One region of the Paenibacillus sp. FSL R7-0331 genome, then DNA from elsewhere that is predicted to be linked to it. Evidence: riboswitches for the same ligand, from Rfam matches in the RefSeq annotation. Region 1 holds a riboswitch; each other region holds the start of a gene.

What was found. A riboswitch is a leader RNA that binds a small molecule or an ion and turns the genes downstream of it on or off. The one in region 1 is predicted to bind cyclic di-GMP.
Region 2: another riboswitch for cyclic di-GMP. It lies ahead of R70331_RS28980 (flagellar assembly protein A); the one in region 1 lies ahead of R70331_RS06335 (flagellar assembly protein A).
Region 3: another riboswitch for cyclic di-GMP. It lies ahead of R70331_RS30925 (choice-of-anchor A family protein); the one in region 1 lies ahead of R70331_RS06335 (flagellar assembly protein A).
Region 4: another riboswitch for cyclic di-GMP. It lies ahead of R70331_RS31985 (PA14 domain-containing protein); the one in region 1 lies ahead of R70331_RS06335 (flagellar assembly protein A).

Annotation. Positions count from the first base shown of each region.
Region 1 covers NZ_CP009284.1:1,468,246-1,476,190, reverse strand. Annotated here, with positions in the region: gene R70331_RS06355 (ABC transporter ATP-binding protein) at 1-1,122, opposite strand, end outside; gene R70331_RS06350 (BMP family ABC transporter substrate-binding protein) at 1,231-2,406, opposite strand; gene R70331_RS06345 (nucleotidyltransferase family protein) at 2,624-3,244, opposite strand; gene R70331_RS06340 (PucR family transcriptional regulator) at 3,309-4,883, opposite strand; cyclic di-GMP riboswitch class I at 5,204-5,297, shown strand; gene R70331_RS06335 (flagellar assembly protein A) at 5,359-7,200, shown strand; gene R70331_RS06330 (amidase family protein) at 7,369-7,945, opposite strand, start outside.
Region 2 covers NZ_CP009284.1:6,649,087-6,657,031, forward strand. Annotated here, with positions in the region: gene R70331_RS28955 (ABC transporter substrate-binding protein) at 1-206, opposite strand, end outside; gene R70331_RS28960 (ABC transporter permease) at 203-1,030, opposite strand; gene R70331_RS28965 (ABC transporter permease) at 1,020-1,832, opposite strand; gene R70331_RS28970 (ABC transporter ATP-binding protein) at 1,822-2,946, opposite strand; gene R70331_RS30830 (FUSC family protein) at 3,241-4,341, shown strand; cyclic di-GMP riboswitch class I at 4,590-4,681, shown strand; gene R70331_RS28980 (flagellar assembly protein A) at 4,850-6,595, shown strand; gene R70331_RS28985 (DMT family transporter) at 6,656-7,576, opposite strand; gene R70331_RS28990 (LysR family transcriptional regulator) at 7,674-7,945, shown strand, end outside.
Region 3 covers NZ_CP009284.1:477,607-485,551, reverse strand. Annotated here, with positions in the region: gene R70331_RS02100 (Gx transporter family protein) at 1-130, opposite strand, end outside; gene R70331_RS02095 (NusG domain II-containing protein) at 114-497, opposite strand; gene R70331_RS02090 (HD-GYP domain-containing protein) at 707-2,239, opposite strand; gene R70331_RS02085 (alpha/beta hydrolase) at 2,732-3,685, opposite strand; gene R70331_RS30925 (choice-of-anchor A family protein) at 3,842-5,950, opposite strand; cyclic di-GMP riboswitch class I at 6,047-6,137, opposite strand; gene R70331_RS30245 (alpha/beta hydrolase) at 7,318-7,945, opposite strand, start outside.
Region 4 covers NZ_CP009284.1:1,051,156-1,059,100, forward strand. Annotated here, with positions in the region: gene R70331_RS04515 (UDP-glucose dehydrogenase family protein) at 1-1,222, shown strand, start outside; gene R70331_RS04520 (sugar phosphate nucleotidyltransferase) at 1,843-3,216, shown strand; cyclic di-GMP riboswitch class I at 3,355-3,434, shown strand; gene R70331_RS31985 (PA14 domain-containing protein) at 3,535-6,450, shown strand; gene R70331_RS04530 (glycosyl hydrolase) at 6,668-7,945, shown strand, end outside.

The DNA.
Region 1 (7,945 bases):
CAGAATACCGAACTTGGAATGCTCTTCCGTCCGGTACGATTTGAACAGCAGATTATCGACCGAACCGAGCCGGCCGGCCAGACCGCTCTTCATGCGGTTCTCCGGCACGTGGGATATCCCTGCATCAATGGCGCCGCGGACAGAAGCTGTTTTTACCGGACTGCCGTCAAAAATGATCTCCCCGCTCCTCCAGATTCTCAGTCCCGTAAGCACCTCTGCCAGCTCCTTCTGTCCGTTGCCTGCAACCCCCGCAACTCCGACAATCTCACCCTCGCACACGGAGAGCGACAGGCCGTCAAGCGCTTTGCGGCCATGATCGGCCGAGACCTCCAGGCGGTTGACCACAAGCAGCGGTTCACCCTGAGTGGCTTCACGCTCCTGGCGGCTGATCGTCACCTCTCTGCCTACCATCAGGCGGGCCAGCTCCAGCTCATCTGTCTGTGCCGTGGCCAGTGTGGCAATCATTTTGCCTTTACGCATAACGGAGATCCGGTCTGAGGAAGCCAAGACTTCCTTCATCTTATGTGTGGTCATGATGACCGTCTTGCCTGACTGCTTCATGACTCTAAGCGTTTCAAACAGCTGCTCAGCCTCCCCCGGAGTAAGCACGGAGGTCGGCTCATCCAGAATAATGATATCCGCCCCCCTGTACAGCGTCTTTACAATTTCCACACGCTGCTGCTCACCGACGGACAGCTGCCAGATCGGACGGTCAACCGGAAATTTCAGCCCGAACTGCTCTCCCAGCGCGCCTATTTCTTCATGCTTTTGCTTAATCCATTTGCTCCCCCGCCAGAAAGACGACTTTTCGCCAAGCACGATATTTTCCGCTGCTGTGAGCGTCTGCACAAGTCTGAAGTTCTGAAACACCATACCGACTCCCAGAAGCGCCGCATCCTTAGGGGAGCGGATTCTGGCCGGCTTGCCGTGAATCAGAATCTCACCTTCATCCGCCCGGTATACACCTGACAGCATACTCATGACTGTGCTTTTACCTGCTCCGTTCTCACCAAGCAGCGCGTGTACCTCACCCGCGTTTGCCGAAAAATCGACTTGATCGCTTGCCGTTACAGAACCGAATCTCTTCACAATCCCGCGCATTTCAACCGAATGGTCCTGCATATTGGGATGCTCCTTTCCTTATAGTTGTAGTACGGGTGGGGAAGGTTCCACTAGCCCGGAACCCGCCCCACCCATATGAACATGAAGTATGATATTAGGGTCAAGCCGTTATTGCGGGATTGTACCTTCTACACCCTGAGTCAGCCAGTTCATGCCGAGAATTTCCTCAAGGGTAAGCGCCTGGCCCTCCTGGACCTTAACATTGCCCTGATTATCGGAGATCGGGCCGGTGAATACCTCCAGCTCGCCGCTGATGATTTTGGCCTTTGCCTCTTCTACAAGTGTCTTCACATCATCTGGAACCTTGTTGCCGAACGGTGCAAGCTCAACCATACCGTCAGCCATATCACCGGAATACTGCTCACTCTTCCACGTTCCGTCCATTACGGACTGAACAGCCTTCACGTAGTAAGGACCCCAGTTCCATACAGGGTTGGTCAGATAGTTATCCGGTGCATATTTGCTCATATCGGAGTCATTACCGCCGGCATAAGCGCCGCGTTCAGCCGCTGCCTGGAGGGTAGCCGGGGAATCCTGATAGGCCAGCAGGACATCAGCGCCTTTATCGAGAAGGCTGATCGCCGCCTGGCGTTCAGTAGCCGGGTCATACCAGGTGTTAGTCCAGACTACATCGACCTTGATATCCGGATTAACACTCTGCGCTCCCAGCGTAAATGCGTTCAGATTATAAACAACTTCACTGATCGGGAAAGCTCCTACATATCCGAGGTGATTCTTAGTAGTCATTTTTCCTGCCGCGATACCGGACAGATAGCTTGCCTGATAGTTCTTGCCGAAGTAGGTACCCATATTCTCAGCTGTCTTGTAGCCGGAAGCATGGAGGAATTTCACGTTGGGGAATTTATTAGCTACATTGAGGGTGAAGTCCATATATCCAAAGCTTGTGGTGAATACAATGTCGTGGTTTTGTGCCAATTCAGTAATAATGCGTTCCGCATCGGCACTTTCCGGTACATTTTCTACGAAGTCTGCTTTAATGCCCAGCTCTTTTTCCATATACAGACGGCCCTGGTCATGCTGATACGTATACCCGCCGTCGCCCGGAGGTCCAATGTAGACAAAAGCAACCGTCGGCTTCTCTGCTGCCGGCTCTGTCGTTGCTGCCGCCTCAGTTGCTGTCCCCGCATTCGCCGATGCCGGCGCCTCAGTTGCAGCAGCGTTCGTAGATGCAGCATTGTTGTTGCTTCCGCAGCCCGCCAGCACTACCGCAAGCGCAAAGGTAAGCATTAGGCTCACCGTAAATCCCTGACCCCTTTTTTTCATAATTCTCCTCCTCCAGGATATCTCTCTTAATGGTTCAAACCATTAATGTATCTTTACTATACTGAGACAGAGCGTTTACGTAAATTTACATAACATACGTTTGTGCTATATAATAAGAAGTTCGGATCTTTTTGTGCCTGATGCACTAAACCGCAGCGAATTATATATAAAATATGTGATATTAACTTACATTTATCTGGCAAGCCCTATAAAGATGTCAGCTTTCACCGCGAAAGCTCCATTCCTTACGGATATCTCCGAAGTCAAACCGGCTCCCGGCATCCATAAAAAGACGGGCAGGGTCAGACTCCAGCACAACCCCCTTATACTCAGAGGAATGCATAATTTCAGCCGCTCCCTTATCCCCGTCCAGCCCCTGCAGCACCGTGAACATCCTCCGCGAAAAAAGAGCCGGCGGCATATTCATCCCTTCATTGGTACTGGCCACATAATCCAGTCCGGGGTTCCGCACATAGGTGTCCTTCAGGCGGCTTACAAGCGAAGCTGTAATAAAAGCCTGGTCAGAAATCGCCACCACCACTGCATCCGGCTGCATCGGCAGAATAGCGTTCAGCCCGCAGCGCAAAGAAAAGGACAGGCCCAGATGGGCAGTCAGGCATGTTTCAGTCCGCCTTGTACTCTGCTCATTAGCAGGCGGCAGCCATTCCAGATTATCATCTGCCCGGACGACTACAACCAGAGGCTCAAGAGAACAGCGTTCAAGCTCACTGAGGGCGATGCTTCCAAGCTTGACTTCCGGAGACAGCTTGAACGGCACTTTGGGAGCCCCCATCCGGCTTCCAGGTCCTGCCGCCAGATAAATACCTGCTACTTTCAATGAACTCCACTCCTTCCGGCAGCGCCGCAGCGCCCGCCCATTTAAGTTTAGGACACCATCAGCATTATTCACGCTCCAGCATTTTCCGGAAAACAAATACGAGCTTAAGCCGCATCAGATCATTGATTTTTTTGAAGTCAACATCCAGCAGCTCACTGAGCTTCTCAATCCGGTAGGTGGCCGTGTTGCGGTGAATGAACAGCTTCTTGGCTGTTTCGTTGACATGGCCGTCATTATCAAGATAGACCTCCAGTGTATGGAGCATCTCCTTGACGTATTCCGGCTCCCGGCTGAGCAGTCCGCGCAGATTGCCGTGAATGTATTTCTTCATTAATTCCGGCGGAATCTGGCCAAGCAGAAGGTCCAGCTCAAGCTGCCGGTAATGCACCACATTTCCGTATGCGCCCCAGTGCCGGGCTATAGACATGCATTCCTTCACCTCGGCAAAGGCTTCCTTCAGCCCTTCCGGCTTCACCTTGACCGTGCTGAATGCAGCCCGCGGGTAATATCCGTTATCAAGCTTCAGCCCCTGGAAGCATTCATGGATCAGCTCGCGGAGCTGCTCCGGGCTATGTCCGGTTGACGGAAGCAATGACACCAGCCCCTCATCCATAATGACATGAATGCTGTTCAGCTTCCCTAATACAGGGTGTTCCGCATACTCCTCCTTCAGCCGGAGCAGCTCCCCCTGCCGTTCTTCCCCGGCAACTGCCGTCTCAGTCAGCAGCAGCTGGAAAGGTGAATGCAGCAGCTTCACCTCCAGCCTGAGCGCAGCCTGCGACAGTTCAGTGCTGGAGAGTCCGCCGCTTAGGCAGCGGCGCAGCAAGCCGCTGAATTCCCGGTGCTCGGCCGGTTCAAAATAATCCTCATATCCGGAATGAATATGATACGAAATAAGCTCGGCTCCCTGGATGAACAGACTCTCCTCCACAGGCAGCAGCAGCGGATCTATGGAACAATACAAAAGAAACCCTGTGCACTTCTCTCCCTGCATCAGCGGCAGCCGCAGGCCTGTTCTGTCACCGGCGCGGAAGCGCTGGTTGCGGTTCTGCCACGGCCAGCCCTCCAGCAGCTGGCTGCTGTTCATTTCAGAATTATTGTAGACAATATCCCCCCGGCTGCTTACAACTGCAAGCTTGTAGCCGATCACCTCAGATACCGACTCAAAGAGGGGGCGGCCGCGGCCGGAGCGGAGCGCAAAGCGCATCAGCTTGCGCTGCTTCTCCAGGATACTCTGCAGCACACTGGTGCTTCGCGACAATTCAGCTCGGAACAGCCCGTTCATCTGATCGGAGAACGTGAACTGGAACGGCAGCTCAATCAGCGGGAAATTCAGCGTCTCAGCCTCGGCAATCAGCTCCTGCGGCACGGTATCCCAGAAGCGGCCCAGCTTGATGCCCAGCGCCGATGAGCCTCGCCGGTTCAAGGTCTGCAGCAGTGCGGAAGCATCTTCAAGGCTGTCCTTGATCAGATACGCGGTAGTTAACAGCATCTCCCCCTCTTTAATCCAGTCCGAGATATCCGGTGCATCCATTACGTTGATCGACTTCACAATTCTGTGCTTGCCCTTGGCTCCGGCGATAAGCTTGGCCTCGGATAAAGGATAAATGGACAACGCTTCTTCGACAGTAAGATGCATGCCACCCCTCCTTAACTAAGTTTGTTTATTAACCAGCGTTCTTTATGTTACTTTATGTAACATTATAGATAAAATGACCCCTATTGGAAAGAGAAAAGTGAAAATACCATTCGAATATGTCAGGTATAATAACGTATGTCACACAATCTTAATATAAATGATTTTAGTTAAACAGTTTAAAAATCATATTGTAAATAAGCTACTTTAGTACTAAAATGAAGATTGCTTTTGTTTGTATATTTGAATCTTTAAATCTTTAAACTCTTTTTTGTCGACTTACGTCGGGCAAAAGCCTTCGTTATCGGCCGAATCATTGTTCCATTTAATAAAGGCAAACTATCTGAAAGGATGGGACGCAAAGCAATGGGCCTAAAGATGCAGTAACCATGCATCCACGGCTGCCAGGCTGCCACCGGGAGCTGTCACCAGCTCTTATGTCCAAATGCCACTGATTACACAAAAAGGAGCTAACAAAATGCCTCAGCGAATGACCGCAAAGGATTTAAACACGCTGACAGATCCGCTTGACGTTAAGAAAATGGAACCGGAAGGCGAACCCGCGATTTCTCTGCAGCCCAATGATAAAGAAGATAATGACGGAATGATCCTCGTCCAAAACAATCAGCTGCATATTACCTCCCCGTTGCCCGGCGGCAGGCCGGCAGTTATTACAGCGCGTCCGCCTCTTGTTTTGAAGCTCAATAATGAAACAGTCTCAGGTCCGGCAGAAGTACTGGCAACTGACCGGGTTACCTGGACGGTTCAGGAACCGCCCCAGTACGAGATCAGCATCTCCGATGACAAGCTTAAAGCCTTCCTTACTCTTAACTATGTACAGCAATATCCATGGAATCTCGTGAATTCCCCGGCAACCAGCCGGCTTGAATTAGAGGCACGCCTTGACCGTTCCCTCCTGTTGTCCACACTAACCATTGAACAGATCATTGCCGTTTTTGAAAAAAAGTCGATGGTCCGTAGTCTGAATATTCCCTCTATTTATGCAGAATTAAAGAACCCGTCCCATCAGCCGGTTTGTGTCGCGGAAGGCATGCCTCCTGTGCCCGGTACGGATGCAACACTGGACTTATTTTTCCCCGAGCATATTGAGAAGGCTTTCAGCGAACATGAAAACGAAGACTCTGCGGATTACCGCAGCCGCCTGCGGATTCCTTCAGCCAAAACAGGTGATATCATTGCCCGCAAGCACCTGTCCCGGGAGGGGGTTCCAGGCTACGATGTGTATGGAGGCATATTGCCTGCAGCCCCCGCCAGAGATATTAAAGTGGCCGTCAAAGAGCATACAGCGCTGCTGCCGAACCACGAAATCACCGCACTGAAGGATGGACGGCCGCGGATGACAGGAAGTAACATCAAATACCTCGATATATCCGCTGAATATGCGGTTCCGGGTAATGTGAATATCAATACAGGCAATATCGTTTTTTCTGGCGATGTGATTGTGTATCAGGATGTTGAAGCTGGCATGATTATCGAGTCTCTGGGCAACGTCTATATTTACGGCAATGTCAACAGCTCTACTATTACAGCGACAGGAAGCATACTTGTTATGGGAAATGTAGTCAGCAGCCAGCTGTATTCCGGCTATTACGGCGTGATGTACAACCGGCTGTACAGCCTCTCCAAGCAGCTGATTGAAGAGGTTCATTTGCTGAGGCAGGCTTCAGGCCTGCTTACCGAGAAGGTAGAATCGCGGAAGCAGACAGCGAAGGCCGGTCAGATTATTCTTCTGCTGATGGAAAGCAAGTTCAAAAAAATTCCCGGGCTCATCCGTAATCTGCAGGCCGTCTTTCCTGGCATTAAGCACACTTACCATCAGGACACTGAGCAGCTGAAGCATATGCTGGATGTTTTTTTACGTCCGGCCCAATTCATTGATTTTTTGAGCGATGTCATCCTGGACTCCTTTTTAAAATTGCTTAAGGATCTGTATTCCGGTGTAGCCCGTATGCAGGAGTCACAGGTCCGCGTGGACCTGTCCCAATGCCAGAACAGCACTGTTAAATCTAGCGGTGATATTATTATTCATAAGGACGGGGTTGTGCAAAGTGAGCTTTTCTCCTCGGGTGACATCACTTTCCGCCATAAGGAAGCTATATGCCGCGGGTCAAATCTGGAGGCAGCCGGAACCCTCACTGCCCAGACAGTAGGCGGTGAATCAAGCGCCGTCTCATCCCTGAAAGCCGGCCGGAGGATCACTGCCCGTAAAATGCATGCCGGCAGAGTCACAGTGGGCCGCTATTCGGAAGAAATTATTGAGCCTGCCGAGGACTTCGTGTTCCCCCCGCAAAGCATGTAGCGTAAAGATTGGCAGCTGCTCCGGAACTGGTGTACATATCCGTTAGACAAAGTAAAAGAAAAGGATCGAAACCGGTAACTTTCGGCTTCGATCCTTTTCTTATGCCATATTCAGCGGCAGAATAGCTGCTTGTCTGGCGGAAAGCTTCAACAGCCCGCCCTCTTCGCACTAAGTCCATATTTCATTAACCCATGAGAGCAGGCGGGAGTCCTCTCCGCTGCCGCCGATAACAGACAGCCCCAGCGGCAGGCCGGCCGGACCTTCAACCGGCAGAGTTACCTGCGGCAGGCCCGCCAGACCGGCAATGCAGCTTAGCATCATAGCCCCGCTGCGGTTGCGTTCCAGCTGCTGCAGATCAGCACCGCGCAGCGGGGCCGGTCCGGGCACAGTCGGGATGACCAGGCAGCGGTCCTCCCCGAGAAGCTCCAGCAGCCGTTCAGCAATATCTCGCCGCCGGGCGGCTGCCAGGCTATGGTCCTGCCCGGCGATGCTTGCCGCCCAGGTGAAGCGTGCAGCAATATCCGGACCAAAGACCGGCTGCTCCTGCCTTATCCACGCGCCATGGGCCGCCCAGATTTCAGCAGCCTGCAGCTCTCTGAACACATCCATCCAGCTTTTCAGGCCTTCTGCAGAGACTACGTTTTCTACAGTCTCATCCGCAGCAGCCTGCAGCCGTGTTAGCCCCTGCTTAAGGAAGGCGGCACTTTCCGGCTCAGCCAGCGCCCAGCAGTCCGCCGGTATGTAC
Region 2 (7,945 bases), 1.8 Mb from region 1:
GAATCAAAGGTCTGGTAGATGACCGTGATTCCGGTCTCCTCCTGGAACTGCTCCAGCAGATCAGGATCGACATAATCGCCCCAGTTGTAGATCGTCAGCGTATTGCCGCCGGTATATCCTTCGGCCGAGTTCAGGCGCATTGCAAGGAACATCAGACCGAAGGCAACCAGCAGAATGGCCAGAAAAGCATTTGCCAGCTGTTTCATCTCGGCACCCCCGCTTCCGCTACAGGCTCCGCTACAGCAGCGGACGGCTTGCTCTTGCGCTGATTCAGGAAGTAGTAGCCGACGACCAGCAGAATGGTAAAGAGGAAGATCAGGGTAGACAGCGCATTGATCGACAGCGATACCCCTTGCCGGGCCCGTGAATAGATTTCGACGGGGAGTGTGGCGTAGCCATTGCCCGTTACGAAGAACGTTACTGCAAAATCATCCAGGGAATAAGTCAGCGCCATAAAGAATCCGCTAAAGATCCCCGGCTTGATGATCGGCAGAATAACCTTGGTCAGTACACTCATCCGGCTTGCCCCGAGGTCGCGGGCGGCATCAGTCAGTGTCGGGCTCATCTCCTGCAGATGCGGCAAAATCATCAGCACGGCAATCGGAATGCTGAACGCCACATGGGAGAGCAGTACTGAGGTGAAGCCGAGCTGGATACCGGCAATCGTGAACAGGATCAGGAACGATGCACCGATGATGACGTCCGGGCTTACGATCAGGACGTTATTCAGCGACAGCAAGGCGTTCTTTGAACGCCGTCTGCGGCTGCGGTGAATCGCCAGTGCCCCTATAACGGCAATCAAGGTGGCAATCGACGAAGAGAGCAGCGCAATAACGAGCGTGTTGATCACGATAATAATCAGACGTGTATCCTGCAGCACCTCACGGTAATAATCGAGCGTGAAGCCCTCGAACTTATGCATCGTGCCGCCGCTGTTGAATGAATAGTACATCAGATAGAAAATGGGTGCATACAGGACAACAAAAACCAGCACCAGGTACATATTAGCGATTCCGTTTTTATTTTTCATGCCGCACCCCTTTCCGTGAGCTTCCGGTCAGAAGCATGAACAGCACCATAATCACGATCAGGAACACGGCAACCGTCGAGCCCATGCCCCAGTCCTGTGTAACGAGAAAGTGCTGTTCTATGGCGGTGCCCAGCGTAATGACCCGGTTGCCGGCAATCAGGCGTGTAATCATAAACAGCGACAGCGCCGGAATAAATACCGCCATACAGCCGGAGCGTACCCCGGAGATCGTCAGCGGAAAAATAACCCGGCGGAACGTCGTCCACCCGGAAGCGCCGAGATCACGGGCAGCGTCTACAAGGGACAGGTTCAGCTCCTCGAGGGCACTGTAGATCGGCAAAATCATAAACGGAATGAAGATATACACCGATACAAACACAAAGCTGAACCCGGTGAACAAAATCTGCTGCTCCCCGATCCCCAGGACATCAAACAGGCTGTTAACCGGTCCGAAGGTGCCAAAAATCCCGATGAACGCATACGTCTTCAGCAGCAGGTTGATCCAGGTTGGCAGGATGATCAGCAGCAGCCACAGCTGTTTGTGCTTCGTGCGGGTCAGCAGATAGGCTGCTGGATACGCAACAAGCAGCGAAAATGCTGTAATCAGGAACGCATACCAGAAGGAGTTCAGCATCATTTTCATATATACCGGTGTAAAGAAGTTCACGTAGTTATCCAGTGTAAGCTTCCCGTCCAGATCAAACAGCGAATAGTAAATAATCAGCAGCACCGGCGCGATGACGAACAAGGCAATCCACAGGTAATAAGGGATGAGATAATACGACCGGCCCTTATTGGTCATGGCTCTCTACCTCGCCGTAAGCTTCCAGACGTCTGTCGAATTCTTCCTCCGTTTCGCCGAAGCGCATAACATGAATCGCTTCCGGGTCAAAATAAAGCCCGATCTCGCTGCCTACCTCCGCCTTACGAGTAGAGTGAACCAGCCATTCATGGCCGGATTCATCGTAGCAGCTGATTTCATAGTGCACCCCGCGGAACAGCTGGGAATCTACGCGCACCTTCAGCTTGCCCTGCTCAAGCGGGGAGATTTCCAGATCCTCCGGACGGATAACAATCTCCACTGCTTCATTCGGACGCAGACCGGCATCCAGACATTCAAACCGGTGGCCGCCCCATTCCACTAGATTATCCTCGATCATCACACCCGGTACAATATTCGACTCCCCGATGAAGTCGGCAACGAAGCGGTTAATCGGCTCATCGTATATATCATTTGGCGTACCGCTCTGCTCGATCTTCCCTTTGTTCATGACAAAGATCCAGTCCGACATCGCCAGCGCTTCCTCCTGGTCATGCGTGACGAAGATAAAGGTAATTCCCAGCCGCTGCTGCATTTCCCGCAAAATATACTGCATCTCGGTGCGCAGCTTCAGATCAAGCGCAGACAGCGGCTCGTCCAGCAGCAGTACCTGCGGCTCATTAACGATCGCCCGCGCAATCGCCACACGCTGTCTCTGGCCGCCGGACATTTCATTAATTGCACGCTGATCATAGCCTACAAGGTTGACGAAACGCAGCGCTTCCTGCACCTTTTGTGTGATGACATCCTTTTTAAGCTTCTTGATGCGCAGTCCGAAGGCCACATTCTCGAACACGTCCAGATGCGGAAACAGGGCATAATCCTGAAATACCGTATTGACCTGCCGCTCGTTGGCGGGAATGTGGTTGATCATTTTTCCGTTCAGATAAATAGAACCTTCCGTCGGCTCTGCAAAGCCGGCAATCAGACGCAGAATGGTCGTCTTGCCGCAGCCGGAGGGGCCAAGCAGTGTATAGAACTTGCCGCGTTCAATTTCAAAGCTGACGCCTTTTAACACGGCCTCCTCATCATCATACTGCTTAGTAACCTGGTCAAAAGAAATAATAGTGCCTTCCGGGGTAGCTATAGCTAACAACCTCCCTTACCTTATGTAATACAACCTATTTTACCCTCATCTCGCAGAGCGCAATCGGCGCCTTCCGGCGAAGAAACGCCGCACCGACAATTCCGCCCCTGCTTCGACAACATTTCATATTATATAGCATATCGGATCAATCCCCTATATGCGATAACGTACAATGTAAAAACTCCGGCGGATTCTTAACAAGTTCGTAAAATATGGCCCCTGCACGCCCGTTTTGAAGTGCTATAATGAAAACGGCTGAAAACAGCCTGTAAATTCCTCCTTTTACGAAAGAAGATGACAAACATGAACGAGGGGTTACAAGACCGCCTTGAGAAATTTGGATTATCCCTTTATATGATACGGATTACGCTGGCCGCTTCACTGTCCTGGCTGGCTGTACACGGCCTTTACGGCGACCAGTATTTATACTTTGCACCGCTTGCGGCCATTCTCATTACACAGGGCACCGTTAAAGCCTCACTTGAAAAGGGCTGCTACCGGCTGCTCGGCATTGTGCTTGGCGGAGCGGTCAGCCTGATCGTAGGCCGCTTCCTGGACATAGGCATCGTCTCGCTTCTGCTGATCCTGCTGATCGGCATCGGAGTTGCCACCGCCTGCCGGATTAATGTTCAGGCCGTTTCCCAGGTCGGGGTAACGTCGGTGCTCGCGCTTACCTTTTACCATGATCATTATGTTGTATGGAGACTCGCAGAGACGCTGATCGGCGTACTGATTGCCCTCTTGATTAATATGATTATTGTTCCGCCGAAGGGCTTCGATAAGGTGAAGGGTCTGGCTCTTGAAGGGAGCCTGCTGCTGGCTGATTCCCTAAGCGGACTTGCCGCAGGCGGCAAAGCCGGGGAACCGGCCCGCAGCACCCTGAAGCGCTCCTCCGCTCTGCTGGCGAAGAGCAGCAGCCTGCAGAAGGAGCTGCTGTACACGCTGTCACATTATCCTTGCCGTAAAGAAATGCACGGACTGGCTCAGGCTACGGCGCATCTGCAGAAGGTTCACTTCTATGTCCAGGAGATCGCGGAGGAGCTATCCCTGCTGCCTGCGCACTATGCCGCCTCTGACCGGATGAATGAGGTCATGGCAGCAACCGCTGACTGTATTGCCCTTTACGGTGCCAGGACGCTGTCGAAAGCAGAAGCCGGACGTCCGCTTACGGAGTCTGCGCGTCACGCCCGCGAGCTGCAGCTCTCCTGGTTCGCTGAGCTGCAGGGGCACTGTCCGCTCACAGCCATCCGCGATCTCGGCGCCGTGTTCTCCCATCTGAACCGTGTGCTTGATGTTATCGAGCAAGCCGGTTACGCAGCAGTTTCTGCTGCAGCCCTGCCGGCAAGAAGCGAAGCTGCCCGCAGTATCCCTCTTGTTAACAAAGGACTCTCCCACAAGCTGTAAGCTTGGGAGAGTCTTTTTTTGTAGTCCCGGTGTGCGAGTTGGAGATTAAGCCCCACTGCCGGCTATCGCACCCTACTACGGCTGCGATTTTTTAGATAAAATCACAGTTGAAAACTTGCTGCACAAGTATTAAAATAAGGATTATTTGCAGCAACCACTAAAATCCAGTACTATAGTACCAGTTAAGAATTCTTTATTGTCGATCACGGTCGAATAAATGACCTCATGCTGAATGTTTATCTTCGTCTCATGTATAAAGGCAAACTGTCCGAAAGGGCAGGACGCAAAGCAATGGGCCTAATCATGCGCATTCGGCATTTATGGCTGCCAGGCTGCCGGTTTCTGATAATCGAAAAAAGCGAGGTTATAAACAATGCCGCATCACACTCTTGATCAGCCACGGCATGCGTTCAGCGCCATGCCTGTCTTCAGTGCCGTTCATTCTCTTTCTTCTACTCTCCCCTTCATACCGCCAATCGGATCTGCCGGGCATGAGGAGAAGAATGGAATGATTATCGTGCAGAATGACCAGATCTTTATTACTCCCCCTTTACCCGGCGGCAAAGCTGCCGTCATCTCTGCCATTCACCCCGTCGTCCTCAGAATTAACCGGACCAGAGCAACAGAGCCCGCCGCCATTACTTCATCTGACCAGCTGAGCTGGGAAATCAGCGAGAAGCCGCAGTACCAGATTACCGTTTCCGAAGACGGGCTCAGCGCCTATTTTACGCTCTACCGTGTAGAGAAGTATGCCTGGAAGCTGGTCAATTGTCCCGCTTCGGCCAAGGTATGTGTCCGGGCAGAGCCGAACTATGATCTGCTGCTCTCGAAGCTGACTGTGAACCAGATTGTAGCCGACCTGTCTAAGAGCTCCTTCATCCCGAATCTAAACATTCCGGCCCTGTACGCAGAGCTGAATAATCCGACCTATCAGCCGGTCTGTATTGCTGTAGGCAAGGCTCCGCTCCCGGGCAAAAAAGGGCGGCTTGAGCCGGAGGCAAGGCTGTCTTTAACAGAAGCGTTCAGCACAAGCGGAGCATCCGGTCCACAGTCTGCAGCGGACTCTTCCGGAATGAGACCTTTCCGGGTCCGGACAGGGGAGATATTGGCCCGCAAGCTGCCCCCGGAAGAGGGATTGCCCGGGTACGATGTGTTCGGCGGCATTTTGCCGGCTCCGCGGCCGGAGGATATATCTCTTACATACTCCGGCTGCTGCCGGCTGCTGCCGAACGGGGAGATTGTCGCACAGCGTGAAGGCCGGCCGCGGTTTACGGGCTGGGATACCCCGGCTATGCGTATTGATTTTCCGGAAGCCTGCGTCTTGCCGGATCATATGGCTGCTGCCGAAGGTACTCTTATTTTCGCAGGGGATATCATAGCACCTCAGGGAATCGGGGAGTATTACACTATAGAAGCAATAGGGAACGTATACATCTCCGGTGACGTCCGCCATGCTGTGATTGCAGCCACCGGCAGTGTAGTCATCCGCGGCAGGGCTACAGACAGCCACATTTACAGCGGTGAATGCGGGGCAAGACAGCACCGGCTGTATAAGTGCCCCGGACAGCTGATAGAGGAACTGAGCCTGCTACGGAATGCCGCCCGGCTGCTGGAGAGCAATCTTCGCTCCCGCCAACAGCCGGTGAAATACGGGCTGGTCGTGCTGCACCTGCTCGAAGGTAAATTCATCCACATCCCCGGCATGCTGCGCGGACTGCAGGAGCTACTTGCCGGAGACGATCCGGCTGCACCTATGGATACAAGGCAGCTGAAGCATATGCTGGAGATTTTTCTGCACCCCGGACAGTTCACGGAATTCATTAACGATGATGTAGTCGGCACATTCCTGGATCTGCTGGAGGAGCTCAGGGACGGAGTATTTCATATGCACGAGGGAAATGTGCGGATTGATATTGCCGGGGCAGAGGACAGCCTGCTCCAGTCGGGAGGCGACCTGCATATTCACGGGGAAGGCACTGTTAACACCACCCTGCGGGCAGCGGGTAATATCCGCTTTATTCCTGCAGATTCGGTATGCAGCGGCTCCACGGCCGAGGCGGGGCAATCCATTGTATTACAGCAGGCCGGACCGGCAACAGGACAAAGAACGCTGCTGACAGCAGGGCATAAAATCTCCGTCCGGCAAATCTCAGGCACCAGCATCCATATCGGCGGCTACAGCGCTGAGATTGATACTCCGGCGGGGGAGACCGTATTTACCGCCCAGAGCCTGCGGTTAAGAAATCAGGCTTAATGAACAGACAAGAGCCTGCAGACTGCTCCGGGAGCAGACTGCAGGCTCTTGTCTATCAGGTCATCCCGCGCTCCGGCGCAGCTTTCCTCCGCCGCCCGGATGCTCCCTCCTGCTTCGCCCCAGCTTCACATTCACCAGGATAATGCTGCTGACGATAAGCAGCAGACCCGCAATCAGGTTGAGCGTAACATGCTCATGCAGGATCAGCACGCTTGAGCCGATTGATATCAGCGGAATCAGAAAAGTATACGAGCCTACCTTTCCCGCCTCTCCTTCATTAATGAGTTTAAAGTACACCATCCAGCCGAGTGCGATAACGAATACAGCGATAAACAGTGTATTCACAATAAAGGCTCTGCTCCAGGTAATTGCCGCCCAGCTCTCTGTAACCGATCCGGCAGCCAGCAGGATCAGGCCCCCGATCATAATCTGCATGGCAGTCAGCCACAGCATATCCACCCGCGCCGCATTCCGCTTCATATACACGGTGCCGAGGGCCCAGCACAGTGCGCTGGCCAGTGCCAGCAGTACTCCGGCTGCCGAGATGCTGCCGGTAAATCCGCCGATGCTAAGCGCTGCTACCCCGGAGAAGCCAAGCAGCAGGCCGAATATTTTCAGCCCGTACATGCTCTCACCCAGCCAGATCCAGGCGAAGATGCCCAGCAGCACAGGCTGCAGAAAGACTATGGCCGAGAACAGGCCGGAGGGAACATATTGCAGGCCAATGGTCTGGAATCCGTAATAAAAGACAATGCTGAGCACAGCTGAAGCCAGATAGACGGGCCACAGCCGCCGGAAATCAAGCTGCCTCCATCTTGGCAGTGCGGCTATAATCAGGATGATCCCGGCAATTACGGTACGGATACCGGCGAACAGCAGCGGGGGCGCGTAGGTTAAGGCGATTTTGGACAGCGGCCAGTTGATGCCCCAGACGATCACCAGGAAAGTAAGCAGTATGACCGTTTTATTGCGTTGCGACATTGTGTTCACCTCTTGTTTCTTATTCAATCCAAATGATACAATATCCGTATTCATAATTGAAATGCATTATAATCATGAGGGGCATACCATATTTGTTATGAACAATAATCAGATTCTTTTATTTGTCAAAATTGCTGAGACTGGCAGCTTCACCAAAGCCGGACTGGAGCTGAACATGACCCAGCCGGCGGTCAGCCGGGCCATTTCCGCCCTGGAGGCCGAGCTTGACGTCAAGCTGCTGCTGCGTGACCGCCGCAGCGGGCTAATGCTTACCGAGGTGGGCAAGCGTGTACTGATTATTTTCCGGGAAATTCTTGGCGGGTTCAACAAAGTAGAGCAGGAGGTCTCAGCAGAAAAGGGGCTGGAGAA
Region 3 (7,945 bases), 990 kb from region 1:
GCATCAGGCCCATTCCGGCAAGAGGAATCTGGGCCTCTACTATACTGAGCACAACAGCAACAGCTGCAAAGATTGAAATAATTACTGTCCGCTTCAAGGCTGTAGCCGATTCCTTACTGGACATAGCCATCGATTTCATCTCCTCCCGAATCCCCTGCAATCTCTACCAGCACCCGGTGCGGCAGACAGACAATGGTCTGTTTAGGCTGGGTAATCCGGCCGAAGCCGAGGCACACCTGATCGGGGCAATCCGCTTCATACATTTCAATGCCGTAATCATGCACCTTGAGCAGGTTATAGCCGCGCTCGGTACGGATCTCAATACTCTGTTCTTCCTCTGTAAGCTGCACGGTCTTAAACAGCTTGCCGTCCACTGTTATATTGGCCACGAGATTCTTGCCCGGCCCGCCCTTATCATCGCCAAGCCATCTTGGAACGAGAAAAGCAAGCGCAGCAATCAGCACGATGGAAATAAGCCACACATCTGCGCGTTTCATAAAATTCTCCTTATTTTTTAATTAAAAACCAGACTTAATAATTATAACGGTCTCCCCTTAAACCTTCAATGAATGTAGTCGTTAATTGTCGGTTTTAAGCAGACGTTCACAAAATAGGCACGCAAAGGAGAAACGGATACCCCCAGAATCTGGATGGTATCCGCTTACGTTTCAAATACACGGTACAAGGCCGGCCCCGCCGCCTGCTGCTATCCGGTACGGCCCGGACACTCTCTCTTGTCCGCAGTTACATTTTTCCCGAAGTATGCCAGGAATAACCCGGCGAATTGCGGATCCCACTGGCTACCCCGGCCCTTCTCCAGAATAGCCAGCGCCTGCTCATGATCCATCCCTTTCCGGTACGGCCGGTCTGAGGTCATCGCATCATAGGCATCAGCCACAGCAATAATCCGCCCGTGCAGCGGAATGCTGGTCCCCGCCAGCCCGTCTGGATAGCCTTTGCCGTCATAGCGTTCATGGTGGGAGCGTACCCCTTCCAGATAGGGTGCCATCTTCTCCATCGGCTCAATCTGCCGCAGAATATTTTCTCCAAGCACCGGGTGGCTTTTGATCTGGTCAAACTCTTCATCTGTCAGATTGCCCTCTTTGAACAGGACATTGTCGGGTACGCCGATTTTGCCGATATCATGCAGCAGCGCCGATTTGCGCAGATCATCCAGGCGCTGGCCGGTCAGACCGGCAAGCTGTCCGATTATAACCGAATATTCAGCTACCCTCAGCGAATGTCCGGCTGTATAAGAATCCCGTGCATCCAGTGCAACGGCGAGTGTTGTAAAATAGCTGTCCAGCAGCTGCCGGCTCTGCTGCTCACGGTCCTGCAGTCCGCGCACCATCATATTGAAGCCGGCTACGAGCTTTGAGAATTCATCAGAATATTCATCCTGCACCTGCAAAAGACGTCCTTCTTTGATATTATTCATAGCCTTGTACAGCTCGTTAATCGGATGCTGCACACTATTGGTAAGAAGCCAGGCCGCTACTGAGGAGAAGAAGGTTCCGATCAGCAGCACCATTCCAGCCCAGGCCCAGTAGTTCTGAAACCCGACCAGCATGCCAGTTCCAGTATTGTTCATGCGGATATGGGTTGCCATAATAAACAAAAACAGCGGAAACGTTCCAATCAGCATACAGCTAATCAGAAATTTCGGACGTATTGGCACAAAGACATGCCCCTCCAGCGAAAAATCGACATTGTGCAGCTCCATTGCCCGGTTTCTGAATTCCTTAATTAGCGGAATGATAGCTGAACAAGTGAGATAAAATTCAATCAGTGCATGCATACTGGCAACCAGAACGGCCCCGGCTAAGGCCATTACCAGATAAAAGTAAGGAATAGTAAGCAGACCGGCATGAATCATCCAGCTCGTCATCAGAGCCGCCGGCACAGAGAGTCCCATAAGATGCGGCCCGAGAATCCGTATGACCGCATGCCTGGGCAGCTGATGCGTGTACAGATAGGCTTTCTCCAGCACGGCCAGTGCAGGCTGCGGGTCCAGCAGAGCCGCACGGATCGGCTTGATATGCCTGACAAATACACTGATCTCCGTAATGGCCATAATTGCAAATGAGAGCAGCAGTACAATTAACAGCCGGCCGTACTCCTCCATACTGATCTCCAGTGAAGAGAGCAATATCAGGCTTCCAACCGCCAAGACCGCAACAACGGAGCCAAATAAGTAATTGCCGATCTGCTTTTTTAAAAATGCCCCGTATATATTCATTAGCACTCCCATCCCCGGTCTTACCCAGTCCCTATATATATATTTGCATTTTTGGATATACTGCGATATAATAAAGGAATATTTGTTTAGGTGTATAGATATCCCCATCAAGAAGATGTCAGGCCGATAGCTTTACTTCTTTCTTTTTATCGGCAATTTGGACACAAATTCTTACGTTTTCTTGCATGACTCTTCCTTTTTATGAGATTAAATTCGAATATAGCATTCCGATTCACACTGGCGCGGCCTCGGAGCCGCAAGGATAAGAGAGAGGTAGGGCTCTTATCGTTTTGGAAGGATTATCTCGCCATACGGCTGCTGGAAATAACAAGGAATTACGACACCCGTCACTCACGGACGGCGGGGGATGAATATACCTATAAGACATAGACTGGATGCTTATCCGTTGCAGATAAGCACAGCTATGTGTGGAACATATTAGTGCCCGGTAGCCGCAGCATGCGGATACCGGGCACGTCTACTTTTCCGGGACTATTCCCGTGCATCATGTACATACCGCTCAACAAAACCGCTTACCTTTGCAACATAGCCCGCCTTATCCGTGTCATAGGCCAGCCCATGTCCCGCCCCGTGTACAATCAGCTTCTCTTTCGGGGCGCTGCAGGCCTCATATAACTCCTCCATCATAAAGAACGGTACGAACTTGTCAGCATCCCCATGGATAAACAAAATCGGCACCTTGGCTTTTCGCACCTGCTTAAGCGCAGAGGCTTCCCCGAAGAAATAACCTGCTTTTATCCGGGTAACCAGACTCGCGCACTGTACGAACGGAAAAGCCGGTAAACGGTACATACGCCGGAGCTGGTAGGACAGCTGGGCTCGGACCGAACTGTAGCCGCAGTCCTCCACGATCGCTTTGACCTGCACCGGAAGCCGTTCCCCCGCAGTCATCAGTACGGTTGCCCCGCCCATAGAAACCCCATGCAGCGTAATTTGCGCCTGCTGCCCCGTCTCTTCCAGCACCCATTCAATCCATTTCACCATATCATGGCGCTCAGGCCAGCCGAAGCCGATATAATCTCCCGCACTCTGCCCGTGGCCTCTCGCATCGGGAAGCAGAACATTATAGCCCAGATGCTCATAATACATTTTCGCTATTGCCCCCATATCCTTTCCTTTTCCGGAATAGCCGTGGGCAATAACAGCAGTACGGCCGGCAGCCTGCTCAGACGCCAGAAAATACCCCTTCAGATCCAGGCCATCCTCTGAAAACAGCTTCACTTCCCGGAAATGCTGGCGCGCAACCCATTCAGCCCCTTCTCCCCAGGAGGCACCGGCAACAGGCGGGTCAACCTTCAGATCCGGACTGCTAACCAAAAACGCCTTCGGTGCACGCTTGATCGCCACCCCGTAGAAAAAAAAGCCTGCATAGCTTAGTGCAGCTGCAGCGATAACAAGGACTGCCGCTATTACTATCAACCACATAGAATGATCTCCTTTATGTTCAGTCATCCGTTTATCTGCAACAATCTTTCTGCTTAACAGCAGAAAAAAAAAGGCTGCCCGGAGCAGTATCTTCCGGCAGCAGCCTTTAAGATAAACCGGCGGACTTACCCTTTCATCCGCCGGAGTCTTACCGTGTTAGCTTTTACGCTTGCCGGTTCTGGTTCTGCTTAGCAGAAGCCCCAGGGCAGCCAGCGTCATACCTGTAATGTAATAGGGTGCCGGACTGGATTCCCCGGTCTGCGGCAATGTAGCGGCTGCTGCTTCTGTAATGCCGGGATCAGTAACACTACCCAGCGGTATTTCATCATCAAGGATAATTTCATCCTCCGGCCCCGGTCCGGCTGTCGGACTCGGCTTCGGCGTTGCTTGTGGTACGATTATTCCGCCTGCGGCAGCAGTTGCACTCGCGCCGGGACCAAGCGGCACAGGATTATCTTCAATTTCCAGTTCATCATCCGTCACAATCGTCCCGATGACCGTCGGACTGGTCGGGGTGGATGGAGTTCCGCCCGGAATAGAAACTACACTGGTGGGTGATGCCGTTGCCGGCACTGTAGGACCAGGCGTTACAGCGCTTGTTGGCGCTGCTGTTGGTGCCGTTGTTGGTGCTGCTGTTGGTGCCGTTGTTGGTGCTGCTGTTGGTGCCGTTGTTGGTGCCGTTGTTGGTGCTGCTGTTGGCACTGTTGTTGGTGCCGTTGTTGGTGCTGTTGTTGGTGCTGTTGTTGGTGCCGTTGTTGGCGTTGCCGTCGGTGCTGCTGTCGGCGTCGGCGTCGGTGCTGCTGTCGGCGTTGGCGTCGGTGCTGCTGTCGGCGTTGGCGTTGGCGCTGCTGTCGGCGTTGGCGTCGGTGCTGCTGTCGGCGTTGGCGTTGGTGCTGCTGTCGGCGTTGGCGTCGGTGCTGCTGTCGGCGTTGGCGTCGGTGCTGCTGTCGGCGTTGGCGTTGGCACTGCTGTCGGCGTTGACGTTGGTGCTGCTGTCGGCGTTGGCGTCGGTGCCGCTGTCGGCGTTGGCGTCGGTGCTGCTGTCGGCGTTGGCGTTGGTGCCGCTGTCGGCGTTGGCGTCGGTGCTACTGTCGGCGTTGGCGTCGTCGTCGGCACTGGTGTTGGCGTTGCCGTCGGCACTGGTGTCGGCGTTGCTGTCGGTACTGGTGTTGGCGTTGCTGTCGGCACTGGTGTCGGCGTTGCTGTCGGCACTGGTGTTGGCGTTGCCGTCGGCACTGGTGTCGGCGTTGCTGTCGGCACTGGTGTCGGCGTTGCTGTCGGCACTGGTGTCGGCGTTGCTGTCGGTACTGGTGTTGGCGTTGCTGTCGGCACTGGTGTCGGCGTTGCTGTCGGCACTGGTGTCGGCGACGGAGTCGCTGTAGGCGTAGTTCCGTTGTCGCGGCCGGTGTATGGCTTATGGTGGAACTCTCCGCTTCCTTCCAGGGAGGCTCCGATCATACTGCCGTTGATCTGCCCGTTGTTAAACGTAATTGCTGCATTCGGGGCCAGTACGGTCCCCATGATACCGATGCTTTCCATCCGCAAGGCTGTCGCCTGCGGGAAGTTATAGAGCACTTTATTCTGACTCACGCCAGTCAGCCCGTTTCCGTTCTTGAACGTGACTGAGGCTCCGTCAATATTAACGATTGCGGTAGATCCCTCCGGTGCGGTAATCCGCAGCTCATTAGCACCCGTAAGCGTACTTCCTGATACTGAGAATACATTCAGCACGGGATCGGTACCGGTCAGTTTAATATTTCCGTAGTTGTCTTCTGTTTTGCCGTTCACAGTCAAAGCTGCAAGCTGCAGGGACTTAGTGCGGAGCAGGGCAAACTCTGAAGCAAAATTAATTACATTCGCCTCCTGCCTTAGCGTCCCCGTCCCGCCCCGCGGTTTGCCGGAGCCTGAGTAAGTACCGCCGTACACGGCACTACCGTTAACTTCCCCCATGTCATAGCTCAGATTGCCGCCTGCCACCAGCGAATCCATTTCTGAGATTTCTGCTGCACTCAGACTATGGCCTACCGAATATCCGCCCTGGGTAAGGGTGATATGACCGCCGGCAGCCATTCTGCCTTCCGAATCACTGTGGTAGCCTTTAAGATCACCGAGAATAAACACATTGTACTTACCCGCAATGCCAGGAAGGGGAGTACTGTCAGCCCTTACCTTACCTTGTCCGGCGGAAGCCAGCCAGCCGCTGACCAGCAGAACTGCAGACATAGCCACTGCAAAAGATAACTTGAATACAGATTTACGATTCATTATTAATTCCCCCCGTAAGATGCGGTATAAACCCCGGCTATAGCAGCACCTTCACCTAAAAAAATGAACAAAAAAAGCCGCCAGGAAGTCAAGCTTCACGGCGGCCGGACGATCGTAGCCCTCTCTCAAAGGCTGTAGACTCCTGGCTTTGCGTCCCGCACTTTCGGGCGGTTTGCGATTATACATGAGAAAGTATGTAGTTGAAATAGAGTAAGTAGTCTATGACATTTGTTACTTTAGCACTAAACTAAGTGTATTCCCTGATCCGCATTATTGTCAATCTATTCCTTATAATATTTTTCCATAATAATCGAAATTTCTGAACGGAAAGGCTTTCAGAGCTGTTTTCCAGCCTATGATCCATGTCATTCTATTAATTGTCAGCCAATCCTCTCTTATACTCCGGAATACTCGTTTTTCATCGTTTAAAATTTAAGTATCTAAATAATGTAATTTAGTATATTCGAACTACTTAAATTTTTAATTAATAATAACCCTCCCGGAATTCCATTTATATCGTATTGTATGCTTGTCTGATTCATAAAAGGCATAATATATCTCATCAGACGAAAAAAAACTGCCGGCCGGTTACCCGCTGACAGTTCATCCCAAGCATTTTTTATTATATTAAAGCAGCTGCAGCCAGCCGATCATTGACATCCAGAGCGGAACACTTAAAAACAGGCCGAACACCAGACCACGGCGGAGATTACCTTCATGATTCATTTTCATACTCCTCTTTTCGGCATAAATTATTTTCAACTTTAGTATTACAAATTTAATATAAATCAATTCCGGATTTTTTATTGTGAATTATGTCACATTATTTTCCTTTTAAAAAAATAAAACAAAAAGCCTTGCCATGGGAGTTGGCAAGACCTGTAGGGTACCATATAACACTGGGGGGTGTCTGGTTTATTCAATATAAACGATCTACCTGAAAATAAGCTGATAGGAACCTAAAAGTTACATTAAAACTGTCCAATAGCCCAAAGTGCCAAATACAACGACCAGCGCTACGGGATAAAAAATTTTCCGGCTTACTTTATCATTAAATGTAAAAAATAAACACAGCATACAAAGCCACGCAATAAGAACACTGCCCATTTCCTATGCATACGCTCCTTCCCGACCTCTGATCTATACTTAGAAGATACCCTCAGGGCACCTGTTACATACCATTTTTTCCGGCATTATTTTTTCTCCTATATATAGAAGAAAAGCGCAGCATCCGGAAAAATCCGGAACACCGCGCTGCATCAATTGTTGTAATTACGGCCTGCGTTAATATGAGTACGGTTCCTTGCTCCCTTACTAATATAAAGCATCCTGATGATTTGTCAAATCGGACTGTTATCCGCAGGCTCTCAGATACAGAGCTTGGCACCTTCCGGCGCAAAAATAAAACGCAGCATCGGACTGAACAGCGGCTGCAGCACAGACATATGCCCTTCGCCCTGGAATTCATTATAGGCCAGCCGGCTGAACCCGCTGCCGGCAAATGGGACCAGACGCTCATAGAATGCTCTGGCATTCTCAAGCATACCGTCCTCCTCCGAGCCGATGCCAATCATCAGCGAGCAGGCAAGCTCCCCGTTACGCAGCTTCTCCTCCAGCTCAGGCAGCATATCAAACAGCACCTTGCCTTTCCACCAGAGGGACGGGCTGCCTGCGATATAAGTGCTGAACAGCCCGCCGCGGCGGATCAGCGTATACAGGGTAAAGAAGCCGCCCAGGGAATGCCCGAAGAGCGCAGCTCTGGAGTGGTCCACATTGTATCTGCGCCCGATCAGCGGCATTAGCTCCTGCTCAATGAAGTCAAGAAAAGCATCCGCCCCGCCGTTAACCGGCCAGGGCGAGCCGTCCGGACGCAGACCCTGCTGAACATCCGGCACAGTCAGGTCCCTGAAGCGACGCTCGGACACAAACGGCCCGTCTGCCGGATAACCGATTGAGACGATCATGCCGGACGGCAGCCCCCGCGGGTGCCGGGTC
Region 4 (7,945 bases), 420 kb from region 1:
TAACCGGATGGAATCCCCGATCTATGAGCCGGGCATCGAGGCGCTGATTGAAATGAATCTGCGTGAAGGCAGATTGTCCTTTTCGTCAGATCTTCAGGATTCGGTGCGCCGCTCCGATATCGTCATCCTGGCGGTTGGCACACCGTCATTGCCGGGCGGCGAAGCGGATCTGCAGTATATAGAAGGTGCGGCAGCCGAAATTGCCGAGGCGATGGAAGGCTATAAAATCATCATGACCAAGTCGACGGTTCCGGTCGGAACGAACGAAAGAATCCGCAAGCTGATTGCTTCCCGCACCAACCACCCCTTCGATATTGTTTCCGCACCTGAATTCCTGCGTGAGGGCTCAGCGATCCGTGATACCCTGCACCCGGACCGCATCGTTATCGGGCTCGACAATCCGACCATTGAGCCGGTCATGCGCCAGCTTCATCAGGGCTTTACAGAAAATATCTTCGTAACGGATATCCGCAGTGCGGAAATGATTAAATATGCTTCGAATGCATTCCTGGCGACAAAAATCTCCTTCATCAACGAGATTGCCAACATTTGCGAAAAAGTGGGAGCTGACGTGACCATGGTGGCGGAAGGCATGGGGATGGACCGGCGAATCGGCTCCTCGTTCCTGCAGGCCGGCATCGGTTACGGAGGCTCCTGTTTCCCGAAAGATACAAATGCGCTGATCCAGATTGCCGGCAACGTGGACTACGAGTTCAAGCTGCTGAAATCCGTGGTCGAGGTGAACAAGGACCAGCGGTTCATGATTATCTCCAAGCTGCATGAATCACTCGGCAGCCTGCGCGGCGCAGTTATCGGTATCTGGGGCCTGGCCTTCAAGCCTAACACCGATGATGTCCGTGAGGCTCCGGCCCGCGAGATAGTGGAAGCACTGGTAGCAGAGGGCGCCACAGTGAAGCTGTACGACCCGATCGCCGCCGCCAATTTCCGCGAACAATATGATCATCCGCAGCTGCGCTGGTGCGGCGTACCGGAGGAGGCTGCCGAAGGCAGCGATGCTATCTGCCTGCTGACCGACTGGGCGCAGTTCAAAGATATTGATCTGCATCACCTGGCCGGCACCATGCGCCGCCAGATCCTGATCGACGGCCGCAACTTGTACTCCAAGGAGCAGATTGAAGGCACGGGCCTTGAGTATCATTCTGTCGGCCGCCCGCAGATGGGCGGGCTTAGCGGATACTCTCCTGTTGCCGGCGCGGTATAAGCTTGTAGCTTGTAAGTTTTTTAACTTTAAAGTTTGTGCGCTTGTACGTTCTTATCTTTTTCTTGCATAGTGCAAAACTCTGACATAACTATAGCCCTTAATCTTTAGCTCTTAGTCTTTAGCTCTTAGTCTTTAGCTCTTAGTCTTTAGCTCTTAATCTTTAGCTCTTAGTCTTTAGCTGCCGCTCAACCAAGCGGCAATTCCGGATCTTTAGCAGGGAGCCTTCCCTGCGTGAACAGCGAGCATAAGATGCTTTCGGAATGCTTGGCGGGCGAGCAAAGGTTCTTATAACTAAACTTTTATGAAATGGAACGGAGAGGAATTTTGGAGCTGGAGGAGCGGTAGCGTCCGCCTGAAAGCTTTCCGCAGGAAAGCTCGCTTCGGAAGCAGATGCTGTCTTCGGATTTCTACCGCGGTCAGCGGATTAAATCAGGAAATCCGAAGACAACAGCGGCCGGAAGCCCAAATATTCCTTGCAGTGACTCTCATAAAAGTGCAATCACTTAGAATCTTGCGCAGCAATAAAGAATTCCATAGGAGCATCCTAGCATTCATCAGCGTGCAGCTCCCAATAACAATCCGAAATTTTAGCGTCACCACATACCAAGGAGGGGTTCCCCATGAAACTAGTACTTCTATCAGGCGGTTCAGGTAAACGGCTCTGGCCATTGTCCAATGACTCACGTTCCAAGCAATTTCTGAAGGTACTGGAAAGCCCGGCGGGCGAACCGGAATCCATGGTACAGCGGGTCTGGAGACAGCTGGAGGAAGCAGGGATGACGGGCTCGTCCTATCTGGCCACAGGCCGCAGTCAGGTGGAATCGATTCAGAGCCAGCTCGGCAGCCATGTGCCGATTATTGTGGAGCCGGAGCGCCGCGACACCTTCCCGGCCATTGCCCTGACAGCGGCTTATCTGTATTCCATCGCCGGTGTTTCCCCGGCAGAGACGGTAGCGATCCTTCCCGTCGATCCTTATGTGGAAGCTTCCTTCTTCGATACCGTAATCCGGCTGGAGCAGACGATGGAGGAGAGCGGCGCAAACCTGGCGCTGATGGGCGTAGTGCCTGAGCATGCGTCAGAGAAATACGGATACATTATTCCGACCAGTGCAGCGGCCGGGGAAGGCGGCTATCTGCAGGTGAGCCATTTCCAGGAGAAGCCTGACCGTGTACAGGCAGAAGAGCTGATCAGCAAGGGCGCCCTTTGGAACTGCGGCGTATTCGCTTTCCGCCTCGGTTATTTGCTGGATATTCTGCAGAGCAAAGGCCTGCCGCTTAATTACGAGGAGCTGCAGAAGCAGTATAAGCTGCTGGCATCCATCAGCTTTGATTATGAAGTGGTTGAAAAAGAGGAGAAAATTGTTGTACAGCCGTATGCCGGCTTCTGGAAGGATCTCGGCACCTGGAATACGCTGACTGAGGAAATGAGCAGTAATCTGGTCGGCAAAGGGGTAGTAACCTCTGATTCGGAGCGGACCTGCCTGATCAATGAGCTGGACATTCCGATTACAGTCATCGGGGCCAAGGACCTGATCATCGCTGCCAGCCCGGACGGAATTCTCGTCACTCATAAAGCGGAAAGCCCGCGTATTAAGGAAGTACTGAAGTCTCACGAACAAAGGCCGATGTACGAGGAACGCCGCTGGGGCCATTACAAGGTTATCGACTATGTGAAGTACGATGAGGGAAATGAAGTGCTGACAAAGCGGATTTTTATCGAGCAAGGTAAAAATATCAGCTATCAGCTGCACCACAAGCGCAGTGAAATATGGACCTTTGTCAGCGGGGAAGCCAGCATTGTCATCAATGAAAAAATGCATACGGTAAAAGCCGGTGATGTTGTCCGTATCCCTGAAGGCACTAAGCATGCCATCCTGGCACTGACAGATGTGGAGTTTATAGAGGTGCAGAGCGGGTCGGAGCTTGTGGAAGAGGATAACATCCGGATTACGCTGGACTGGGAGGACATCGAGCTGCATCAGTTTATTTCATAGGTCTAATTAATCTATTTAACCAATTGTGAAAAGCGTGAAACGGGTACTAGGAACTATTTATTAAAAGTTCTTCATTTTTGCTATAAACCTACAACTTCATAGAGTCGATACTTACGGTAAGAGGGATAACACCTTCCAAAACGACAAAGGCAAACCTACTCGAAAGATAGGGACGCAAAGCTATAGGGCCTCTCCCAAGTGGCAGCCTGGCTACCGAAAGGAAGATAAATGTTGAAAGCTTACCGTAAGTCTCGTCTGTTGTCTGCCGTATTGTCCGTGGCCGTTTTATTGTCCGCTGTACCTATAGGATTAGGCGTTGTGCCGTCAAATGTGCAAGCAGCTTCCGTGACCGGAGCACCAGTGAATTCCAATGCTTCAGCAGAGGCGGTTAAGCTGCTGGACAAATTGTATGCTGTTTCCGGGAATGCAATTATTACAGGACAGCATGATTATTTTGAAAGTCCGGATGAGCTGAGCAACAAGCTGAAAGGAACAAGCGGACAGTACGCAGCGCTGCACGGCTATGAGCTGGGAGCGATCGGCGGACAGAGCGAGAGCGGAGTAGCTGCTCAGCGTAAGAACATCGTCTGGAGTGCCACTAACTGGCATAAAGCCGGCGGTATCGTAGCCATGACATTTCACCAGAGCCTGCCGGGCACCAAATACGAGTGGGGAAATGTGCAGAAGAACATCACGCAGGCAGAATTCAATAAATATGTTACACCCGGCACAACTGAATATAATGCCCTGATTACAGACCTTGACAAAGTAGCCGTATCTCTCAAAAGCTTGCGTGATGCAGGAGTTCCGATTCTTTGGAGACCTTATCATGAAATGAACGGCGGCTGGTTCTGGTGGGGGAAGAAAAACAATTTTGCCGCACTGTGGAATATCATGTATGACCGTTTTGTTAACGTTCATCAATTAAACAATTTACTGTGGGTATGGAATCCGAATGCTCCTAACTCCAACTCCGATCCGTATGAGCTCACCTATCCGGGTGCGGACAAAGTGGATGTGCTCGCAGTAGATATATATAATAACGACTTTTTGAATAAATACTATGACAGTCTGCTCAGTCTTGCCGCAGGTAAACCGATCGGTATCGGTGAAAATGGTGAGATGCCAAGCATAGCAAAGCTGAAGCTGTCCCAGCAAAAATATGCCTTCATGATGAACTGGGGAAAAATGCTGTATGAAAATAACAGTACAGATACCATCAAAAACTTCATGAATGACAGCTATACCCTGGGCCGTGATGAGTATAAGGCATGGGTTGCACCGGCACCGACCGCAACGCCGACAGTTAAACCAACAGCGACACCGACACCTGCTCCAACAGCAACACCAACGCCAGTACCGACGCCAACTGCGATAGCAAAGCCAATAGCAACACCGGTATCGGCTCCTGCTCTTCAGGAGCCGGCTGTTAACGGGCTTACCGGCGAATATTTTAAAAATATGACGTTGTCCGGGACACCGGTGCTTGTACGCAATGATGCACAGCTGAACTTCAGCTGGCGGCAGGGGGCTCCTGATCCTGTACTCCCGGTTGACGGATTTTCGATCCGCTGGAGCGGTCTGATCAAGCCTGCTTACAGTGAAACCTATCAGATCTTTACGAATTCCGATGATGGCATCCGTGTATGGATTAACGGTACATCAGTGATTGACAGCTGGATGAAGCAGAGCGGTACCGAGCGTACCGGAAGCATCACCCTGCAGGCAGGACAACTGTACGATATTAAAGTCGAGTATTATGAGAATGCCGGTGACGCCAGCGCCCGCCTGATGTGGCAGAGCCCAAGCCAGCCGAAGGTTGTTGTTCCTGAAAGTGCATTATTTGTAAAGAATACAGCTGCAAGTCAGACAGCAGCAGCAACACCGGCACCAACGCCAGTACCGACAGCAACACCGGCACCGACACCAGTGCCAACGCCAGTACCGACACCAGTACCGACACCAGTGCCAACGCCAGTGCCGACACCAGTACCGACTCCAGTGCCAACGCCAGTGCCGACACCAGTACCGACTCCGGTTCCAACAACAGCACCGACAGCTGTACCGGTACAGGCTGCCAAGCCGGACCTGGCTCCGGATTCCGTACTGCAGGAGCCTGTAGTTAACGGGCTTAGCGGCGAATATTTTAAGAATATGACGCTGAGCGGTACTCCGGTGCTTGTACGCAATGATGATCAGCTCAACTTCAGCTGGCGGCAGGGGGCTCCAGATCCTGTACTGCCGGTTGACGGATTTTCGATCCGCTGGAGCGGTCAGATTAAGCCTGCCTATAGTGAAACTTATCAGTTTTTTACAAATTCAGATGACGGTATCCGTGTCTGGGTCAACGGCACATCAATCATTGACAGCTGGGTAAAGCAGAGCGGTACCGAGCGTACGGGAAGCATCACGCTGCAGGCAGGGCAATTGTATGACATCAAAGTAGAGTATTACGAGAATGCCGGAGATGCAAGTGTCCGCATGATGTGGCAGAGCCCGAGCCAGCCGAAGGTCGTTGTTCCTGCGAACGCTTTGTTTGTAAAGAATGCGTCAGAAAGTCAGGCAGCGGCACCGACACCAGCACCAACGCCGGCACCAACAGCAGCACCGACACCGGTACCAACGCCGACACCAACAGCAGCACCGACACCAGCACCAACGCCGACACCAACAGCAGCACCGACACCAGCACCAACGCCGATACCAGCACCAACGCCGACACCAGCACCAACGCCGACACCTACAGCAGCACCGACACCGGCACCAACAGCAGCACCGGCACCAACGCCAACACCTGCAGCTAACGGGCTGCATGCAGAATATTTCAATAATGTTCAGCTGAGCGGTACTCCTGCACTGGTGAGAACTGATGCTGTACTGGACTTCAACTGGCGTCAGGGTACACCGGATGAAGCAATCGGCATTGATTTCTTCTCCGTACGCTGGAGCGGTCAGATTAAGCCGCTGTACAGTGAAACCTACAATATTTACACCACATCAGATGACGGTATCCGTGTCTGGATCGACGGCAATCTGATCATCGACAGCTGGGTGAAGCAGAGCGGAACCGAACGCGTAGGAAGCATCAGCCTGCAAGCCGGGCAATTATATGATATTAAAGTGGAATATTACGAGAACCAGGGGGATGCAAAGGCTAAGCTGATGTGGGAAAGTACCAGCCAAATCAAAACGGCTGTTCCTGCCAGTGCCTTGTTCCTGCCTTCCGCTTCCTGATCAGGCAACAGAGCGTGTTCAACTGAATTCACCGCCGTCACTGATGCTGGTAAAGCCGTTACAATACTAAATCCTCAAAGTCCATCTTAAGGGCCCTGCTTACCGGCAGGGCTACTAAGCTATAGTCCTCATCCGGGATGCTACCTAAGAATACTCCTGTCCAAGGGAGACATCTTGAGCACCTGTGCGGCTATGCGGTCCTAGAAAGGAGATAACATTGAACACTTACCGCAAGTACCGGCTGTATACTACTATTCTGCCTATTATCTTTATCCTTTCTTTGCTGCCCTGGTCCGAGGTGCGCAGTCTTCCGGTTGTCCATACCCCGGTAGCCCCGGCAGCGGAAATCACCCCGATTAATCCAGGTGCCTCCCGTGAAGCGGAGGAGCTGCTGAGCTATCTCACGGGTCTTAGCGGCAACGGAATGATCTCCGGGCAGCATGACTATCTGGAGAGTCCGGATGAATTCAATGAGAAGCTGAAGAAGATCAGCGGACAATCTGCTGTGCTGCATGGCTACGAGCTTGGAGCAATCGGTAATCAGCCGAAATCCCTTATTGCCCAGCAGCGCCAGTGGGTTACAGACAGTGCAATCCGATGGCATGAAGGCGGAGGCATTGTAGCCATGACCTTCCATCAGAACCTGCCCGGAACTACCGATGAATGGAAAAATGTACACATGACCCTTAGCCAGGAGAAATTCAATCCCTATGTAACTCCAGGCACGGAGCAATATAAGAAGCTGATTGCCGATATCGACGAAATTGCTGTCTACCTGAAACAGCTGCAGGAGGCCGGAGTTCCGGTGCTGTGGCGGCCTTACCATGAGATGAACGGGGGCTGGTTCTGGTGGGGGGAAAAGGATAATTTCGCCGAGCTCTGGGACATTATGTACCAACGGCTGGCCGTTACTCACGGGCTGAACAATTTACTGTGGGTATGGAATCCTAACGCGCCAAATGACTCTTCTGACGCTTATGAGCCTTATTTTCCCGGCATAGATAAAGTAGATGTTCTGGCCGCAGATATTTATAACGACGATTTCAAACAATCCTACTATGATAAGCTGCTGAAGCTGGCGGAAGGGAAGCCGATTGGAATCGGGGAGAGCGGAGAGCTTCCAGACCCTGTAACATTGTCTCAAACTCAAAGTAAATGGGTATATACGATGACATGGGGGAAAATGCTGACGGAGAACAATAATAATCAGAAAATCACCAGCTTTATGAGCAATAAATACATTGTTTCCCGGGATGATTATATTGTTGATCTGGCAAGTAAGGTGACAACACTGGCAGCCAAGCAGCCCAAAGGATTAAGAGCGCAGTATTTCAATAATACCGACTTATCCGGTGGTGCCGATCTCATCCGCAATGACAGCAGGATCGATTTCAACTGGCATCAGAATTCGCCGGCAGTCGGAATCAATAAGGAGCTTTTCTCCGTCCGCTGGACCGGAACCATCAAACCTTTGTACAGTGAAAAATACACCTTT